DNA from 3 places in the Exiguobacterium sp. s191 genome. Region 2 is predicted to be linked to each of the others. Evidence: riboswitches for the same ligand, from Rfam matches in the RefSeq annotation. Region 2 holds a riboswitch; each other region holds the start of a gene.
What was found. Region 2 has a riboswitch for lysine ahead of KNQ09_RS12010 (amino acid permease). Riboswitches for the same ligand answer to the same signal wherever they lie in the genome.

Region 1: another riboswitch for lysine. It lies ahead of KNQ09_RS14225 (Na+/H+ antiporter NhaC family protein); the one in region 2 lies ahead of KNQ09_RS12010 (amino acid permease).
Region 3: another riboswitch for lysine. It lies ahead of KNQ09_RS15490 (aspartate kinase); the one in region 2 lies ahead of KNQ09_RS12010 (amino acid permease).

What each region holds. Positions count from the first base shown of each region.
Region 1 is NZ_JACSNC010000003.1:177,967-184,613, reverse strand. Features, by position in the region: gene KNQ09_RS14240 (SDR family oxidoreductase) at 1-54, opposite strand, end outside; gene KNQ09_RS14235 (PDZ domain-containing protein) at 190-1,059, shown strand; gene htpG (molecular chaperone HtpG) at 1,143-3,005, shown strand; gene KNQ09_RS14225 (Na+/H+ antiporter NhaC family protein) at 3,071-4,654, opposite strand; lysine riboswitch at 4,766-4,944, opposite strand; gene KNQ09_RS14220 (uracil-DNA glycosylase family protein) at 5,037-5,774, opposite strand; gene KNQ09_RS14215 (heme oxygenase) at 5,899-6,219, opposite strand; gene KNQ09_RS14210 (methyltransferase) at 6,309-6,647, shown strand, end outside.
Region 2 is NZ_JACSNC010000002.1:63,266-69,912, reverse strand. Features, by position in the region: gene KNQ09_RS12010 (amino acid permease) at 442-1,923, opposite strand; lysine riboswitch at 2,055-2,243, opposite strand; gene KNQ09_RS12005 (MarR family winged helix-turn-helix transcriptional regulator) at 2,409-2,864, shown strand; gene KNQ09_RS12000 (diguanylate cyclase) at 3,003-4,094, shown strand; gene KNQ09_RS11995 (TetR/AcrR family transcriptional regulator) at 4,137-4,742, opposite strand; gene KNQ09_RS11990 (HlyD family secretion protein) at 4,935-5,591, shown strand; gene KNQ09_RS11985 (DHA2 family efflux MFS transporter permease subunit) at 5,604-6,647, shown strand, end outside.
Region 3 is NZ_JACSNC010000004.1:175,628-182,274, reverse strand. Features, by position in the region: gene KNQ09_RS15510 (alanyl-tRNA editing protein) at 1-692, shown strand, start outside; gene KNQ09_RS15505 (GNAT family N-acetyltransferase) at 689-1,117, shown strand; gene KNQ09_RS15500 (argininosuccinate synthase) at 1,236-2,441, shown strand; gene argH (argininosuccinate lyase) at 2,438-3,808, shown strand; lysine riboswitch at 3,879-4,056, shown strand; gene KNQ09_RS15490 (aspartate kinase) at 4,169-5,368, shown strand; gene KNQ09_RS15485 (aspartate-semialdehyde dehydrogenase) at 5,382-6,374, shown strand; gene dapA (4-hydroxy-tetrahydrodipicolinate synthase) at 6,392-6,647, shown strand, end outside.

The sequences.
Region 1 (6,647 bases), on a different contig from region 2:
AATCCCTGTTGCCGAGCCGGTAATGACAGCTACTTTTTGATCGAGTCTACCCATTATTAAATCCCTCCTAAGTCGTATCGTTCACCTTATGAAACATTCCCGGAGAAATGGAGATTAAACCCATCGATGCGTCTAGTGTTAGAGGATAGGGGGTACATCTACAACAGCACAATCGCTGTATAGAGGGAGATGAGAACGCTGACATCCGATCAATGGCAACTTGCCAAAAAATTATTACACGAAGCCGTCCAGTACCAAATGACACTCGAGAAGAGTGCATTTGCAAGTGAATTGATCGACCAAACGACACCTGTCCTCTGGTTTGGTGATGCGACACGTAGCAGTTGGGTGACGATCGCGACGAACCCATCTCGATCGCAGTTTTTAGACCGAACAGGTACATTACGATTTGACGAGCATGGTCCGCTTTTCATACGTCCGAAGTCGATGGCATGGGAGGATTATCTGCAGGAGAAAACGCTGACGGATTCGATCCGGCGCTTCAATCGTTACTTTAAACAACCAAATGTGTACCGGACCTGGTTCGGTCGACCAGGTGGCGGTAAGCTCGAAGGATTCTTGAACGGACTCGGTGCGTCGTTTTACGAAAAGACGTTTGATCCAGTCATTCACTTGGATTTTTTCCCGTTTCCGACACACCACTACATGGGAGCGATCAAAGAACGCAGCGTGTTGGAAGATAGTCCATTCGGTCAGACATTTTTGTTACGCCTGCTTGAACTGTTTTCGATAAAAGGAATCATCCTGCTCGGTAAGGAGCACACGGAACGATTTGCGAAGCTCGAACCAGATATCGATTGGACAACCTATCGACCAACGGATTATCCGGACGCGATTTTTCAAGTCGGCTTCTCGTCACGATTTCAGGTACCCGTCGTCGGACTCCACTTCAAACCGAGTGAGCAGTTCATCGGTCTCGGTAATCGAAAGGATGAAAACGGCGTTAGCCATGGCACCTACGGGTCAGCAGAACACTTACGTCAAATTGGAATGATTGTCCTTGAAAAAGTTACGATATACAGTGCAAAAGGAGATTGACAGATATTTCGAACTCCCTAATAATAGGAGGTGAATTAGCACTCTATATGATTGAGTGCTAAAAAAGGGGAGGCAGAATGAGCATGGAAACGAAACAATTTAAGGCGGAATCAAAACGATTGCTGGAGATGATGATTCATTCCATCTATACGCATAAGGAGATTTTCCTGCGCGAATTGATCTCGAATGCAAGTGACGCCATGGATAAGATGTACTACAAAGCATTGACGGACGAGACGATTTCGTTCGAAAAGGAACACTACAAAATTACGATCGAACCAAATAAAGAAGCGCGTCAACTCATCATTCGTGATACGGGAATCGGAATGACGAAGGAAGAACTAGAAGACAATCTCGGTACGATCGCAAAAAGTGGATCGCTTGCCTTCAAGGCAGAGAATGAAGCACAAGATGGTCATGATATCATCGGTCAATTCGGTGTCGGATTCTATTCTGCCTTCATGGTCGCAGACGTCGTCACTGTCGTTACAAAACCGTTCGGCAGTGCGGTCGCTTATAAATGGGAATCGCGCGGTGTCGAAGGTTATACGATCGAGGAAGTCGACAAGGAAACCGTCGGAACGGAGATTACGCTCCATATCAAGGCGAATGAGGAAGAAGAATCGTATGACGAATACCTCGAGACGTATCGTTTGCGCAGTATCATCAAAAAATACTCAGATTTCATTCGTTATCCGATCGAGATGAAGGAACTCGAACGTCAGCCGATCGAAGGCAGTGACGAGACGGAAGAGGTCGAAGTCGTCAAGACGATCAACAGCATGGTGCCGATCTGGCGGAAGAACAAACGGGAATTGACAGACGAGGACTATAAGAACTTCTACCAAGAGAAGCGTTATGGTTTCGACACACCAGCGAAACACATTCATATCAGTGTCGACGGCGCTGTTCGTTATCAATCGATCTTATTCATTCCAGAGCAGGCACCGTACGATTATTATTCGAAGGAATTTGAAAAGGGTCTTGAACTCTATGCCAACGGTGTCTTGATCATGGAAAAATGCAGCGACTTGTTGCCGGATCACTTCAGTTTCGTCAAAGGGATGGTCGACTCGGAAGACTTATCGCTCAACATCTCGCGTGAGTTACTGCAGCACGATCGTCAATTGAAATTGATCGCGAAAAACATCCAAAGTAAGATCAAGACACAACTCGAAGCACTTCTGCGCGAGGATCGTACGAAGTACGAAACGTTCTATCAAGCGTTCGGACGTCAGCTGAAGTTCGGTATGTATAATGATTACGGCATGCATAAAGAACAGGTGCAGGACCTCGTCCTCTTCTACTCAGCCAAGGAGAAGAAGTTGATCACACTCGCAGAATACGTCGCAGCGATGCCGGAAGATCAGGCACATATCTATTACGCTGCTGGTGAGAGTACGAATCGTCTGGATAAATTACCACAATCCGAGCTCGTTCGTGATAAAGGGTATGATATCTTGTACTTCACGGAAGAGATCGATGAGTTCGCGATTCAGATGCTCGTGACGTATAACGAGAAGACGTTCAAGTCGGTCACAAGCAGCGATTTAGGGATTGAAGCAGCAGAAGCGGAGACGACGGACGCACAAGCAGAGATGTTCCAAGCTATGCAGGAAGTGCTAAGTGGACAAGTCAAGGAAGTCAAAGCCTCAACGCGTCTCAAATCGCATCCCGTCTGTTTTGCGACGGACGGCGCCGTCTCGATCGAGATGGAGAAAATCCTGAAGGCGATGCCGAATAACGAAGGGGTAGAAGCGGTCAAGATTCTTGAATTGAATCCGTCACACGCAGTGTTCCACTCTCTTGAAACGGCATATCAAAACGATCGTTCGAAATTCGAGCGCTATACAAAACTGATGTATCAACAAGCATTGCTTGTCGAAGGGCTTCCACTCGAGGATCCAGTAGCGTTCGCGAATGATGTGTGTTTATTGATGGTATGAAACGAATAGATGTAAAAAAGGCATTGGATGCGCGCATCCAATGCCTTTTCTCGTACAGTGTTACATTAATCTGTTTGTAAATCAGAAGCAGTTTCACCTTTTTTTGAGAGAACGTTCAAAACGACGACAAAGAGTACGAATGTAACTAAGGCTCCGATGAAACCGAAGACTGAAGACTCGGTGAAACCGATGACTAAATAACCGACTGCCGCAGTAACAGCACCGACTAGCGCATACGGTAACTGTGTCGTAACGTGATCGATGTGATGGGATCCAGCCCCTGTCGAACTTAGGATTGTCGTATCGGAAATCGGTGAACAATGGTCACCGAAGACAGATCCAGCAAGAACAGCAGCAAGCGTCGGTAACAAGAGTGAGGCATCAACAGCCATGACGAGATCCGCACCGATTGGCAACATGATTCCGAATGTGCCCCAACTTGTTCCTGTTGAGAATGCCATCAAGCCGGCAATCAAGAATAATAAGAATGGCAAGTACGAAGCAGAAATCGAGTTGCTGACGAAGCTCGCGAGATAGTCACCGGTTTTCATATCACCGATGACAGCGATGATCGTCCAAGCGAATAACAGAATCACGACTGCTGGCCACATCGAACGCATACCAGCGACAATACTTGCACGGTAATCGCGGCCCGGAATTTTCCGACCGATAAGCATCAGGAAGGCAACGATCAAACTAATGACGACACCTGCGACGAGGGAACGGGTGACGTCCGTTGCCTCAAATGCACCGATTAAAGTAAACGGGCGGTTGTCGGCTGCAAGTGCCTGAGCACCTGTTCCGAGTAACGCACTGATCGTAGCAATGACGAGCACGACGATCGGAACGACGAGATCCCGGACTTTTCCGTTCGTATGTTCGTTGACCTCTTTTGCCATTCCCATCGGTGTTCCTTTTGACGCATCAAAAAGTTCACCATTCGCGGCACGGCGTTCATGCTGTTTCATCGGTCCAACAGAGACGCCAGAGTAAGCGATGTAAAGTGTTAAAAGTAATGCGAAAATCGCATAGAAGTTCATTGGAACGATCATCATAAAGGCACTAAACGCTGAGTAATCCGTAATCGAGTGCGTCGTTAAGATACCGGCGATGATAGAGATGATGAATGCGCCCCAACTCGAAAGCGGACTGATGACACAAACAGGCGCAGCTGTTGAGTCAATCAAATAGGCAAGCTTCGCACGTGAGACACCACGGCGATCCGTTAACGGACGACTGACGTTGCCGACAGCGAGACTATTGAAGTAATCATCGATGAAAATTAGGATACCGAGTCCGAAGGCAACTAAGCGTGCACCACGCGCTGTCTTGACGTGCGTAGAAGCCCATTCACCGAAAGCGCGAGCGCCACCTGATGTCTGAATGAGCGTGGAAAGGACGCCGAGCAATAACAAGAAAACAAGCAATAAGACGTTCCACTCGTTTAAGGCACCGTCCGCCCAAAAGAGGCTGAAGATATTCTTGCCGAGATAGGTTACCGTATCGATCGGGTTAAAACGGTGAAGTAACAGGGCACCGACGAGAATGCCGACACCTAACGAAAGAACGACCTTTCGGGTAAAAATGGCTAATAAGATAGCTAGTAAAGCAGGTACAAGGGCAATAATGGAATCTGAATAGTTGACCATGAAAAATATCCTCCTCTTTAATAAATGGCTTAAAGATGAGACCCCGCGGCACAAAAAAAGCAAGGGCACCGGCAACAAAGCCGACACCCTCGCTGGATGCGTCTTTCTTAGCCGAATTGGAGCGCTCCATACAATTGTTATGTATGGCAATCGATCGGGTGTTTCCCGAATCGACCAACGACGATATGCTCGACACATACTGTCATTTCGGCGATGTCACCTTTCCTGTAGTCGTCTTCGTTGTCATCCTCGGACCAAGTACTGATTGAAATCGCGCCTCTACCTCATCGATAGAATAGTCATATTCTGTTCTTATGGACACTTTATCATGTATTTCAGAAGCGATTCAACCATATATTCTGATAATTTAAGATAAAGTTGTTTATTCAGCAAAATGTTGAATGAGCTGTTTCATCAAATAGGCTTGGTTTTCCTCGAATTGTTTTTTTCGATGACCGTTTGCGCCAGATGGGTGGGGGAAGCCGGAAAGAAGCTGATGCTGTTCGATTCGTCCATCATGAATCAATCCACGGACTTGCGTCTCGACGACCCGACCGAGTGGAATCAATAACGCTGGTTTTTGTAACTGATTAATCTCAGCGACGAAGTGTTCTTCCGCGTAGTGCCTTAATAAAGGGCTACGATTGATCTTCGGTTGATGACCCGAGTAATTCTTTTCGCGATAAAAGACGGGTTGCTTTAACAGTGACGTTGGATGCAATAATTTCTGATGTTGATGAAATAAGCTAGCCGTCGTCTCGATTCCGAGCAATGCTGGAAGTTCAAGTGTATCGAGCATCTGGACGAGGTTACGTCGCATCGTTCCGGCAAAGCTTGCTGTATATTTGACGAGGCGTGCCGTCTCTTCTAATGAAACACTATGGTGAAGCGCATCTGTCGCTTCTTCGAAAGCGATTCGCATCTGTTCAAAACCTGGTGTGATCCCGATAATGACGACTTTTGCTTCAGTATTGACGTATTCGCCAATCGGAGAGTAATAGACGGTCAGCTCGTTCTCCTGTTGCAATAAAAAATCGTCCGTCCATAATTCATCACGTCGTAACGTACGATCGTCAGGTAAGCTACGAATGGCTTGTTCAAATATAGTTAATGAATTCATGAAGGACCCTCTCTCTCTGTAATGGCACTATGATAACAAATAATACCATTTGTGACAATTCGACCCTTTCACTATTTGTGTATAGGTATATAAAAAAGGACTCGATACGAGTCCTTTTCGTGCATCATGCGCGTTCTTTGACCGAAGCGACTTCATATGTCAGAATCTCGCTGCCGAGCATTGGCGATTCTCCTGCCTCACTACTCGCAGGTCGACTATGTGACGCTTTGAAATCGTCACTCTCCCGCCACGCTTGAAAACTCTTCATATCTTCCCAGTACATGTTGACGTTCATTTCATCGTGTTCTTCGATGTTTTGCGTCAATAAGACCTCAACACGGATGAATCCGTCCATCGTATCAAGTCCACTTGGACGTGTAAAACGAGGAGCGAGAGCTGCAGCCATCCCTTTTTTGACTTTAATCCGGTTCGTAACGACGATCATCATAAAATCCCCTTTCAAAAAACGAGTAACGTACTTCTTCAGTATAGTACGATGAGGGAAAGAATGCCGGAAAGAAGGAACAAAAGACGATGAATGAACAGGAATATGATCAACGATTACGAATTGAGACCATTGAGATGCAACACCTTTATGGTGTGTTTAGTCACTACAATCGCTATGAACCGACGCCTTATGCGGCACTCAGCGAATTATGCGAAACCTATCCGTTTCAAAAAGAGGATATTGTCATCGATTTCGGGTGTGGGAAAGGGCGTTTAAACTTTTACTTACACGATCGTTTTGACTGTTCCGTCATCGGAATCGAGATGAACGGACAATTTTACGAGGACGCACTTCGGAATATGGCGAACTACCAAAGTCGACGGAAGCGGCGTTCCGGAAGTTTGCGATTCGAACAGACGTATGCC
Region 2 (6,647 bases):
TAAGGGAATAAAAAACCACCTTCATTTATAGAAGGTGGTTCCGATTGCAGAAAATGGACTGACTCAAAAAAAGAATGACGCGTCTTTTCACGCCCTTTCCTCATACGAGACACAAGCCAGTTTTCCCGCTCCAGTCGAGCAGGAAAACGGGTCTTGTTTGTCTCTGAAAGCGCAAAATTGCGCTTTTTCCTGTAGGAGTGGCGTGTAACGTGTCATTCTTTTTTATACCGTCAGGAGAATCAGAGAAGCGTTTTGTTCACTCGAAATCGCTTCCTAGGGAATAACAAGCAAGAGCGACCCTGCAGCGAAGCGATGCTTGTCCCTGGAAAAACGATTCGAAACGAACAAAAAAGCGCAATCTTTCTCATCAGACTCATCAGAGAAAAATTGCACTTTGTCTTCAATCTCAATCACCTTCATTTATAGAAGGTGGTTCACACATTATGATTGACGTGGATGTTCCGGGAAGTCCATCTCGTCATAACGAACGATCGACGTTCGATTTTTGAATTTATGTCCTAACCAGAAGGCAAGGAATAATGGAATACCAACATACGTTGCGGCAATTCCGACCCAATCGATTTGATCCGCAAGGAATGCTGCGTAGTTTTGACCAACGATGACGAGGAAACAAAGACCGAATGCGAACAGCGGACCAAACGGGAACGCTGGTGCAACATATGGTAAGTCTTTCAACGAGTGACCTTGTGCAAGGAATCCTTTACGGAAACGATAGTGACTGATTGCAATCCCGAGCCATGCGATGAAGCCTGTCATCCCCGAAGCATTGAGTAACCACAAGTAGACTTGTCCACCAAACATCGACGTCAAGAAACAGAGTGCACCGATTGCTCCTGTTGCGAGCAAAGCGTTACGCGGTACACCGTTTTTCGATACTTTCGCGAACAACTTCGGTGCATCCCCTTGGCGAGCAAGCGTATAAAGCATCCGAGTCGAAGCATACATACCTGAGTTTCCGGCAGATAGAACAGACGTCAAGATGACGGCGTTCATGAGTGCTGCTGAGAAGGCAAGACCCGCTTTTTCAAAGACAAGCGTAAACGGACTAACCGCTACGTCCGTAATGTCATTGGAAACCAAGTTCGGACTCGTATACGGAATGAGCATTCCGATGACGAAAATCGCGAAGACGTAGAAAAGCAAGATGCGCCAGAAGACTTGTTTGACTGCTTTTGGAACATTCTTTTTCGGATCTTCCGACTCACCCGCGGCAATCCCGACCAGTTCTGTACCTTGAAAACTGAATCCGGCAACGAGAATGATACCGATGACGGCAGGAATCCCACCGACGAACGGTGCATCGCCAAGTGCAAAGTTTTTAAAGCCAACCGGTGGCTCTGATGTAAAGACACCAAAAATCATCGCAACACCGACGACTAAGAAGACGATGACGGTAACGACTTTAATCATCGCAAACCAATACTCCGCTTCCCCGAATCCCTTAACGGAGAAGTAGTTCAAGCCAATCATGAGTAAGAGGAACAAGGCACTGAAATAAAATCCAGGAACATCCGGGAACCAATATGTCATGACGATTTGTGCTGCGACGAGCTCGACTGCGATCGTGACTGCCCAGTTGTACCAGTAGTTCCAGCCGAGCGCAAAGCCGAATGATGGATCGACGAATTTCGTTCCATAGGTCGAGAAGGATCCAGCGACCGGCATATACGCTGCCATTTCACCAAGACTTGTCATGAGGAAGTAGACCATCAGACCAACGATTGCATACGATAAGAGCGCCCCACCTGGTCCTGCTGCTGCGACGGAAGCACCGGACGCAATGAAGAGTCCTGTTCCGATCGCTCCACCGATGGCGATCATTGACATATGACGGGCTTGTAATCCACGTTTTAATCCTTCTGCTGTCGAATCTGTTGTTTGTTTCACATCTAGATTGTTCATTTCGTTCGCTTCTCTCTTTAATAAATTTTTGAGAGGACACTTTTTGAATGAAAAAACAAAAAGCGCCCTCATCTTCCAGATGGAAGATGAGAACGCAACATAATAAAATGGATGCGCCTCATTCTACCGTCGTGAAAGATAGCTCTCCACAAGTAGGTGATACCCGACTTGTGACAGTATTAGACCTATTTGATCTAATCCCAATCGATCATCTTCAAAGCGATGATTGATTTCGGCAATTCTTCCTTTCAGGTCACCTCATCTGTCGCTTGACGACATCCGTAACCGTACTCTTAAGAACTGCAACCTCCATCCCACTGGTTGAGTGAGAACTGAATTAAGTTAGTTATTACTACGCCATATTACACAAAACGCCACGAAATTGTCAATTGCCTTTTTCGAATCTGGGGTAGTCGATGGTAAAAATCCGATATGTTTAGTACACTAAATGGTAGAAGTCCACTGAGAGAAAGGATGCTGCTTGCATGCCACAGGAACGTGATTTGCTAACTTATCGACTCGAGGAACAAATGCGTGTCATTCTTCGTACCCTGCGACGTGAACTTAACCGGCTATTTGAAGGAACAGCGACCCGGAGTGAGTTTTTCATCTTACGAAGCCTTTCAGAAAATGGTCCTCAGCGCCCGACGCTTCTTGCGGAACAATTTGAGCTCGCGACGAGTCAAGTCACTGCTTTGACGGATAAGCTGTATAAACAAGGATATGTCACACGGACACGTTCGACGGAAGATCGTCGTTCAATCGTACTCGCTTTGACGGAGGACGGGGAACGTGCATTTCGGGATCTCGAAATCGTCCGGAAAAACTATTTACAAGACCGCTTCGGTACATTGACGGAAGAAGAGCTCGAAACGATGGTTCATGTCTTTGATAAAATTTTACAGACGATGGATGAGGATACCCTTACTTCATCTTCTTAAAAACGGTAGATTTTCTACCGTTTTTTCTATTTTGGTCTAAAGATTTCCCTCTGTCTAACCGTTATCTACTTGAGTATACTGGAAGTATATATATGGAAATCTGTTAGCTGGGGGAGTTGGGAGGATTTGTTGTCCATCATGAATCAATTCATCATTAACTTTTGTCTACTGTTCACAACGATTACTCTCTTGTTCTTACCGTTTCGGAATCAACCGCGTATTTCATTGAACTCCAAATGGAGCATTCGACTTATACTCGGAGCAGTCTCTGGTCTGATTGCGGTCTTATTAATGTTCAATGGGATCCAAATCGATGTCGCCCGTGTTGATTTACGTATCGTTCCCGTCGCGATCGCCATGCTGTTCGGTGGTTTCCCAAGCGCCATCGTTGCAGGAGCAATGATCATCGGGACACGTTACTTTTTAACACCAGTTGATCAAATGGAAGGATTTTATTTATCTACGCTGATCATCGTCTTATTCATCACGACGATTGGGATCATTCGTCGATTCGTCCATGTCTCGATGCGTCATTTTCAACTTATGGTGTTGGTCGGTATTCTCTATTCGTTACCCGCCATCTACATCTTGACGCACAGCTGGTCGACATTCTTTAAAATCTCGATTGCGTACGTCTTCTTTAATTTATTAGCTGGCTTTGTTGCCTTTCGATTACTGACGGAATTACGCCGTCACTTCGAAAACATCCAGTATCAGCAGAAACTCGCCATGACGGATGCTTTGACAGGGCTCGCCAATCGCCGTCGTCTGGATGACTCGCTATCGCTTGTCGGTTCGACCGATCAAGGCTATTCACTTGTGCTCATCGATATCGATTTCTTCAAGCATGTCAATGATACATATGGTCATGATGCGGGCGATGATGTGTTACGCCAACTCGGCATGACTCTCGCTTCCTTGACGCGTCCAGACGACCTCGTCGGACGGTACGGTGGTGAAGAATTTTTAATCATCTTACCAAGTACTTCGGCGAAAGAAGCGCAAAAAATAGCAGAACTAGCTCGGCTGACGGTCGCACGTAACCTGTTCCCGACAGCAGATGTACCTGATCTACAAATTACGATCTCACTTGGGATTTCACATTCCAGTGGTTCGCATACGTCACTTGAAGCATTACAACAGGCAGATAAAGCGTTGTATTATTCAAAAGAAAGTGGACGGAATCGGAGTACGATCTATACGAAAGAACTCGCATTCCGACAGGCTTAAACTGATTGGACACTTCCGCAGGGAAGTGTCTTTTTTACGTCCTCATTCCGTCTCTTTAGGAAAACCGATACTCTCAACCGTTCCAAAGACGATCATCCGACTTAATTGTTCTGCCATATACTCTGATGAATACGGTCGACCGTTTCGTAACCAAGAAATCAACAATCCCAACTGTCCACCAATGACATAGTTCAATAATAAGTCCCGATCGACGAACGTAGCTTCTTCTGTGATTTGCGGTCGAAACACAAGACGATAGTTATCTTTCAATGTATCGAGAAAACGGGAGATGAACGTTTTGATCGGTCCTTGAACGAGCATCGTTTGATAGAATAATTCATTTTCTTCGATATGAATGAACAAACGAGCAAAATAGCGACTCACCTGCTCGACTGTCGGAAAGACAGTTCCTGTACCCGTGATCCGAATTGCTTGTTCAAGTGCCTTCATTTGCTCCTCAACGATTTGGTCGAGCAAATCATACTTATCCGTATAGTGTGCGTAGAAGGTCGAACGGTTCACACCGGCTCCATCCGTCAGCATTTTGACAGTAATACTCGAGAAGCTGTGCGTCTTCAATAAACGAAATAATTCCATTGTAATACGGTCACGTGACCGTTTTGGTCGGGGATCACGGCTCTCATTCATCCATATTTCACTCCTTTTCCATCCTCTTTTCATTAATGAATCCGTTATCATCTATTTTTCCAACATTTTGTCGGAAATTGTCGGTTGTTTGTTAGCTAATGATCCATATAATTAACTATATTAATTACTCCTCCCCCCAGAGGAGTACTTTTTTTGAATCGATTGTACACAAGAAAGGATGCTAACACACCCATGAGTATGAAAAAATTATTGATCATCAATATCGTGACACTCATCGTTTTAATCGGTGGTGGTGTTGTCGGATACTACTATTACGATCAAGCAACGAGCTATGTCAAAACAGACAATGCGAAAATCGACGGTAAGATGATAACGGTTGCGAGCCCGAGCGCTGGTAAATTAACAGACTGGTCTGCGAAAACAGGCGAATCACTCGCCAGTGGAGCAACAGTCGGACACGTCATGACGGCACAAGCCGGACAAAAACCGACGGACCTCTCTGTTTCAATGCCCTCAAAAGCAACGATCGTTCAGTCGATGGCGACAAAGAACGGCTTCGTCGCAGCAGGTACACCTCTCGCCTATGGTTTTGACTTAAACGACCTTTGGGTCACAGCGAACATCGAAGAAACAGAAATCGATGAAATCAAAGTCGGACAAACAGTGGATGTCTATGTCGACAGCTATCCGGACACGACACTTTCTGGTGAAGTCGAGCAAATCGGTATGACGACGGCTTCGACGTTCTCCATGATGCCTTCTTCAAACGGAAACGCGAACTACACGAAAGTCGCACAAGTCATTCCAGTTAAAGTATCACTCTCGCAAGAAAAATCACTCGACATTCGACCTGGTATGAATGTGACCGTCCGCATTCATAAGGATTAAGGAGGGACGTTCATGTCTACTACCTTCTTGTTCGGATACAGTGCGTTCACGATTCTGATCATCATCGGCGTCAACTGGATTGCCCGTCGAAGTCGCTCATCCGACACGGCACTGGCGACGGACGGACCGACACTTGAGGAATCCCTCGAGACGGAACCGACGATGACCGTGACACCACCAGTCGCAGCACCTTCTAAACAGGTATCGACTGAAAACGTCAGTATTCCGAAAGTACTGACGGTCTTACTCATCGGTATGTTCATTGCTATTTTGAACCAAACGTTGATTAATGTCGCGTTACCAGTTCTGATCAATGACTTCAACGTGTCGACGTCCACTGCCCAGTGGTTGACGACGGGCTTCATGCTCGTTAACGGGATTTTGATTCCGATCAGTGCCTTTTTGATGCGAAGCTATACGTTCCGCCAGCTGTTCCTCGCTTCGATGACACTGTTTTTCTTCGGATCGGTCATCTGTTCGATGGCAATGAACTTCCCGGTCATGATGATCGGTCGTGTCGTTCAGGCAGCGGGGGCTGGTATCTTGATGCCACTCGGATCAAACGTCTTCATGACATTGTTCCCACCGCATAAGCGCGGTGCTGCCATGGGAATGCTCGGAATCGCGATGATTCTGGCTCCTGCTGTCGGACCTACGATCACGGGATATGTCATCCAAAACTATGACTGGCACGTCATGTTTTATGCGATGTCGTTCTTTGGATTAGTGACGTTGTTACTCGGTACGGCTTGGTTCCGCCTGACGCAGCCACTCTCGAAACCTTCTTTTGACGCACTGGGCGTCTTATTCAGTACGATCGGATTCGGGAGTCTCCTTTACGGATTCAGTGAAGCCGGGAATGACGGCTGGGATAGCCCGATCGTCATCAGCACGATCGTCATCGGCTTAATCGGAATTGCTGCTTTTGCGATGCGTGAGCTGTCGATGGAAGATCCGATGTTGAATATTCGTGTGTTGAAAGTACCGGAATTTTCGTTCACCCTCTTCATCAACGTCATCGTCACGATGGCGTTGTTCGGTGGGATGTTACTTTTA
Region 3 (6,647 bases), on a different contig from region 2:
CGACAGAGTATGACGAGGCGGAAGCGCTACGCTTACCATTACGAAAAACACCACAAGTTGAAGGACGAATTCGTGTCGTTCAAATCGGCACACTCGATTATAGTGCCTGTGGTGGGACGCATCTTGATTCAACGGCACAGCTCGAGTCGATTCTCTTTACCGGAGTCGAGCGGGTTCGTGGAAATATTCGTCTGTCCTATGTCGCAAAAGAACGGGCATACCAACTCGTTCAGGCAGAACGACGAGCCTTACGGGAAGCGGCGCAAGCCTTGTCGGTCAAACCAGTTCAAATGCTAGAAGCCGTCCAAGCGTTACAAGAAGAGCAGAAACGCTTAACGAAACAGGTCGAACACGCCCAGGAACAACTTGCAACGTTCACACTCGCTCACGCTTTAGAACAACAAGAAGGCATTCTTGTGTTTGAACATCTGGATGAAGAAATCAAAATATCCGAACAACTTGCTAAAGCGATTCAAGAAGCGGGACGCGTCGGCGTCGTCTGGAATGCGACGACGAACAAGTTACTGATGAGTAGTCCAGGTGAACCCCATCTCGGGAAGTTCGCTAAAGCACATGTCCAAACATTTAACGGGCGAGGCGGAGGAAGTGCGGTTCAGGCACAGGCACAATTTACGAATCGGGATGATGCGATGGCATATGTCGATCGATTACGGGAGGAATATCAGTCATGACAGTCATTCAAGTACGTACAGCAGAACAACATCAAGCCGTCCGGATGATCCGGGAGCGTGTCTTCGTCGAGGAGCAAGGCGTACCACGCCATCTTGAATACGATACACATGATGAAACAGCGATTCATCTGCTTGTCCTCGATGAGCAGAGTCGACCGGTCGCAACGGGTCGTACCCGTCCATATGACGACCAACGGATGAAGGTAGAGCGTGTCGCGACGCTAGCGACAGCGCGAGGAAAAGGATACGGTGGCGAGTTGATGCAGGCGATGGAACGAGTCGCACGTCGCGAAGGGAAGCAATTGCTAACACTCGGCGCACAAGTTCAAGCGATCCCGTTTTATCAAGGACTCGGGTATACGATCGTCTCCGATGAATTCGATGATGCGGGCATCCCGCACCGAACGATGGAGAAAAAAATGTAAGTCATTTTGAAAGAAATCCTGCAAAAAGGGTTTCTTTTTTTTGTTTTCTATGTATATATATAATTCATAATGAATTTTTATACAGACAGATGAATTTAAAACCAGGAGGGAATTATACATGTCGAAACAAAAATTGATCTTAGCGTACTCTGGGGGACTTGATACATCGGTAGCCATCAAATGGTTGAGCAAGGACTATGACGTCATTGCCTTATGCATGGATGTCGGAGAAGGAAAAGATTTATCCGTCATTAAAGAAAAAGCACTCCTCGTCGGTGCGATCGAATCGATCGTCCTCGATGTTAAAGAAGAATTCGCACAAGACTTCGTCTTGCCAGCACTTCAATATGGCGCTCATTACGAAAATGCCTATCCGTTGATTTCAGCGCTTTCGCGTCCGTTGATCGCAGAAAAGCTTGTCGAAGTCGCGCATCAACATGGTGCAACGGCGGTCGCTCACGGATGTACCGGAAAAGGGAACGACCAAGTCCGGTTCGAAGTTTCGGTCGCAGCACTTGATCCATCACTCGAAGTCATCGCACCGGTTCGGGAATGGAAATGGTCACGGGAAGAAGAGATCGCCTATGCGAAAGAAAACAACGTGCCGATCCCGATCAACCTCGATAGCCCATACTCAATCGACATGAATCTCTGGGGACGGAGTAACGAGTGTGGCGTCCTAGAAAACCCTTGGACAGAGCCACCACAAGACGCTTACGCGTTAACAGTAGCGCCAGAAGACGCTCCGGATCAGGCAGAAGAAGTCATCATTGGCTTTGAAGCAGGTGTTCCGGTCTCGATCAACGGAACGACATATCCACTGGCGAAACTGATCACGGAACTGAACATCATCGCTGGTGCACATGGGGTCGGACGGATCGACCACGTCGAGAACCGTCTCGTCGGTATCAAATCGCGGGAAGTCTATGAGTGCCCAGGAGCAACGGTTTTACTCAAAGCTCACGCTGCACTCGAGACGATTACATTGACGAAGGACGTCGCGCATTTCAAACCACTACTCAGCAAACAATACGCAGAAACGATCTATAACGGTCTCTTCCATGCACCATTGACGAAAGGCTTGAAAGCATTCCTGACGGCGACACAACAGGACGTCACAGGAGAAGTTCGCGTTAAACTGTTCAAAGGAAACGCAACCGTGACAGGTCGTCAGTCCGTTGTCTCACTCTACGATGAGAAACTTGCGACGTATACGAAAGAAGACGCGTTCGATCATGAAGCAGCAAAAGGCTTCATCAAATTACACGGACTTGCCGTTTCGACTCATGCGAGCGTACATCGTCAGGCGGGTGTCACGAAATGACCAAACTCTGGGGTGGACGTTTTACGGAAAGTGCTTCCGCTCAAGCGGAAGCCTTCGGAGCATCAATCACGTTCGATCAAAAATTAGCGAGCGTCGATTTAAAAGGCAGTCTCGCACACGCGCAGATGCTATTTGAACAAGGGATCCTCGCTCAAGACGAGTGGACACAAATCGAGCAAGGACTGAAGCAACTGGAAACGACGTTAGCGGATCATGTGTATACGCTAGCAGATGAAGACATTCACATGAATCTCGAGCGTCTATTGACGGAACAGATTGGTCCGGTTGCAGGAAAACTGCATACGGCACGGAGCCGAAATGACCAGGTCGCAACGGATTTACATCTATGGATGGAACAACATGTTGAAGCGTTGACGACGGCATTACGCGAGCTCCAATCGGTTATCACGGAACAAGCTGAGCAACATATCGAGACGGTCATGCCAGGTTATACGCATTTGCAACGGGCACAACCGATCTCGCTTGCGCATCACTTGCTCGCTTATTTCTGGATGTTCGAACGTGATGTCGAACGGTTGACGGATAATCAAAAGCGGATCCGGAAATCACCGCTCGGGGCAGGCGCGCTCGCGGGGACGACATTCCCAATCGATCGTTTCCGTTCTGCCGAGTTGCTCGGTTTTGAGTCAATCTATCCGAACAGTCTCGACGCTGTCTCCGACCGCGATTTCGTCATCGAATACCTCGGGATCGCCTCGACCGTCATGATGCATCTCTCGCGTTTTTGTGAAGAAATCATCATCTGGGCATCGCAAGAATTTGGCTTCATCGAGTTGTCTGATGCTTTCTCGACAGGATCGAGCATGATGCCACAGAAGAAAAATCCTGATTTCGCTGAATTGATTCGTGGGAAAACGGGGCGCGTCTATGGCAATCTGATGGGCTTCTTGACGACGATGAAGGCATTACCACTCGCTTACAACAAAGACATGCAAGAGGATAAGGAAGGGGTCTTCGATACAGCAGATACCGTTCTCCAATCCGTTCAAATCTTCACCGGAATGATTGAATCTGCGACGTTTAAGACCGAAGCGCTCAAGAAGGCGACAATGCAAGACTTCTCGAATGCAACGGAACTCGCCGACTACCTTGTAACGAAAGGCATACCGTTCCGGGAAGCGCATGAAATCGTCGGCAAAGCCGTCCTTTACTGTGTGCAGAACGGTTGTTTCCTGAAGGATTTGAACCTCGAGACGTATCAAACGTTCCATCCTGATATCACAGAAGACGTCTATCCGCTCCTCGATCCGGTTCAAGCAGTAGCACGCCGGACTAGCTACGGCGGGACAGGGTTTGCTGCCGTGTCGGAGCAACTCGAACTCGCGAAACAGCATCTTGCGAATTGACGAATTTTGAAAAAAAACAGTCAAATGACTGGATTTAACAAAAGATGTCTGCTATAACTGTAACTAACAACCGACAGATAGAGGCGCGGATGACATGAGTAGCATCATTCTTGAAGGCAAGCATGCCGAATGATGTGAAAGGGGAAGTCCGCCGAAGTGAATGAGAAGATGCTTCTTCTTGTTTGCTGGTACAACGGTTAAGATCCGTTGTACTGCCGAAACCGATGTTTCGGAGCGCTATCTTACGTAAAAGAACGAATGACTTTGTCTTCGTTTGTCCGATCGTGATAACGACGGGCCGTAGGAACGCTCCTACCGGCCCGTCGTTTTTTTCTGTATCGGGACAAAGGAGATAGGATTGTGACAACTGTACTTAAATTTGGTGGAAGCTCGGTTGCGACTGTCGAACAGATTCAGTCTATTGCGAATTATTTGAAGAGTCGCGCAGCCGAAGGTGAAAAACTCGTCGTCGTCGTTTCGGCGATGGGCAAGATGACAGATTCTTTGATCGCTCAGGCGCAAGCCATCACGGATCGCCCCGAGCGAAGAGAACTCGATCGACTGCTTGCCATCGGAGAAGAACAGACGATTTCATTACTCAGCATCGCCCTCAACTCGCTCGGTGTCAAAGCGTTATCGCAAACAGGCGCTCAAGCAGGAATCAGCACGATGGGCGTGCATACGAAAAGTAAGATCAAACAGATCGATGGAGATCTGTTACGACAAAAACTCGAAACGTACGATGTCGTCATTGTCGCCGGATTCCAAGGTGTCAACGAACTCGGTGATGTCACGACGCTTGGACGGGGTGGGTCGGATACAACGGCAGTTGCCCTTGCGGCAGTCCTTGATAAACGGTGCGAAATCTATACCGATGTCGACGGTGTCTATACAGCTGATCCGCGAATCCATGCCGCCGCTCAACCGATTCCACATATCTCGTATGATGAGATGATGGAAATGAGCGCCCTCGGGTCGAAGGTCATGGAAATGCGAAGTGTCGAACTAGGAAAAAAATACGGCGTACACATCTTCGTCGGGAAAACACTTGAATCGAAAAGGGGAACATGGATCATGGAAGCGACGGAAACAATGGAACAAAAAGCGGTGACGAGTGTCAGTGTGACGAAGAACGTCTTGACGGTATCAATCAAACACGTACCGCAAACGAATGCAGCAGTAGCCGATATCTTCGAACTGTTATCCAATCGCCACGTCAACATCGACATGATCAGTCAAACGACGTTCGACAGTGACATTTTCTTATCGTTCTCATGTCCACTCGATGAGGAAGAGTTCCTCGATGAAGCATTGAAAGACATCATGGATCGCTTCACGACAGTCAAGGTCGATCGCCATAATCAACACGCGAAATTATCTGTCGTCGGAATCGGGATGCGGGATGCAACAGGTGTCGCTTCGAAATTGTTCGCAATTTTCCGAGCAGAGAACATTCCGTTCTATCAAGTTACGACTTCAGAAATCAGCATCTCATACACGATTGCACAAGCAGATATTGAACGGACGGTTGCAGCGATTGCAAACGCGTTCGAGTTATAAGGAGGAAAACAGGATGTATCATGTAGCAGTCATTGGAGCAACCGGCGCCGTCGGTCAAAAAATGTTACAAGTACTAGCCGAACTGGACTTCCCGGTCAGCCGCCTGTCCGCTTACGCTTCTGCTCGTTCAGCAGGGAACACGGTACAGTTCAAGGAAGAAGCCATTACGATCCAAGCACTGACACCAAGTATCACGGAAGACGAGATTGACGTCGCGTTGTTCGCGGCGGGCGGAACGATCAGTGAACAATATGCCCCGTTACTAGCTGAAAACGGAACACTCGTCGTTGATAATTCAAGTGCTTTCCGGATGCAGGAGACGATTCCGCTTGTCGTGCCAGAAGTCAATCCACAAGCGATTCAAGCGACGGACCGCTTGATCGCAAATCCGAACTGTTCGACGATTCAATCCGTCGTCGCCTTAGCACCGCTCCAGTCACTGGGATTCGAGCGTGTCAACTATACGACGTATCAGGCCGTATCCGGTTCTGGTCAAAAAGGAATCGAGGATCTGGCACGTGGAGCACGCGGAGAAGAGCCCGTCAATTATCCGCATCCGATTCACGATAATATCTTGCCACATATCGATGTGTTCCTTGAGAACGGCTATACGAAAGAAGAGCAGAAGATGATTGACGAAACACGGAAAATCTTCAATCTTCCAGCACTACCAGTCAGTGCGACATGTGTGCGTGTTCCAGTCACGAATTCTCACTCGGTTGCGATCAACGTCACGTTTACGCAGCCGACGACGGTTGCAGCGATCCGTGAAGCACTTGAAGGCGCACCGGGCGTCGTCCTCATCGATGATGTCGCGAATACGCGTTATCCGATGCCACTCGATGCAAGTGGTACGGACGATGTCTATGTCGGACGAATTCGACAAGATGATAGTCTCGCGAACACGTTCCATCTCTGGTGTGTAGCCGACAACATTCGAAAAGGTGCCGCCTCGAATGCCGTACAAGTCGCACGCCAAGCAATCGAACAGTCGATTCATTCATAAAAAAGGAGGAGTTCTTCATGTTCAAAGGAGCAGGTACAGCGCTCGTCACACCATTTAATGAAGCAGGCGAGTTGGATCTACACGTATTCGAACGCCTGATCGAGCAACAACTCGCAGCGGGGATTCAGGCACTTGTCGTCGGAGGGACGACAGGAGAAGGTTCGACACTGACAAACACGGAATTCGAACAACTATTGACGACTGCCGTTCAAGTCACGGCAGGACGAGTACCCGTCATTGCCGGAACGGGTTCGAACAACACGGCAGTAACAA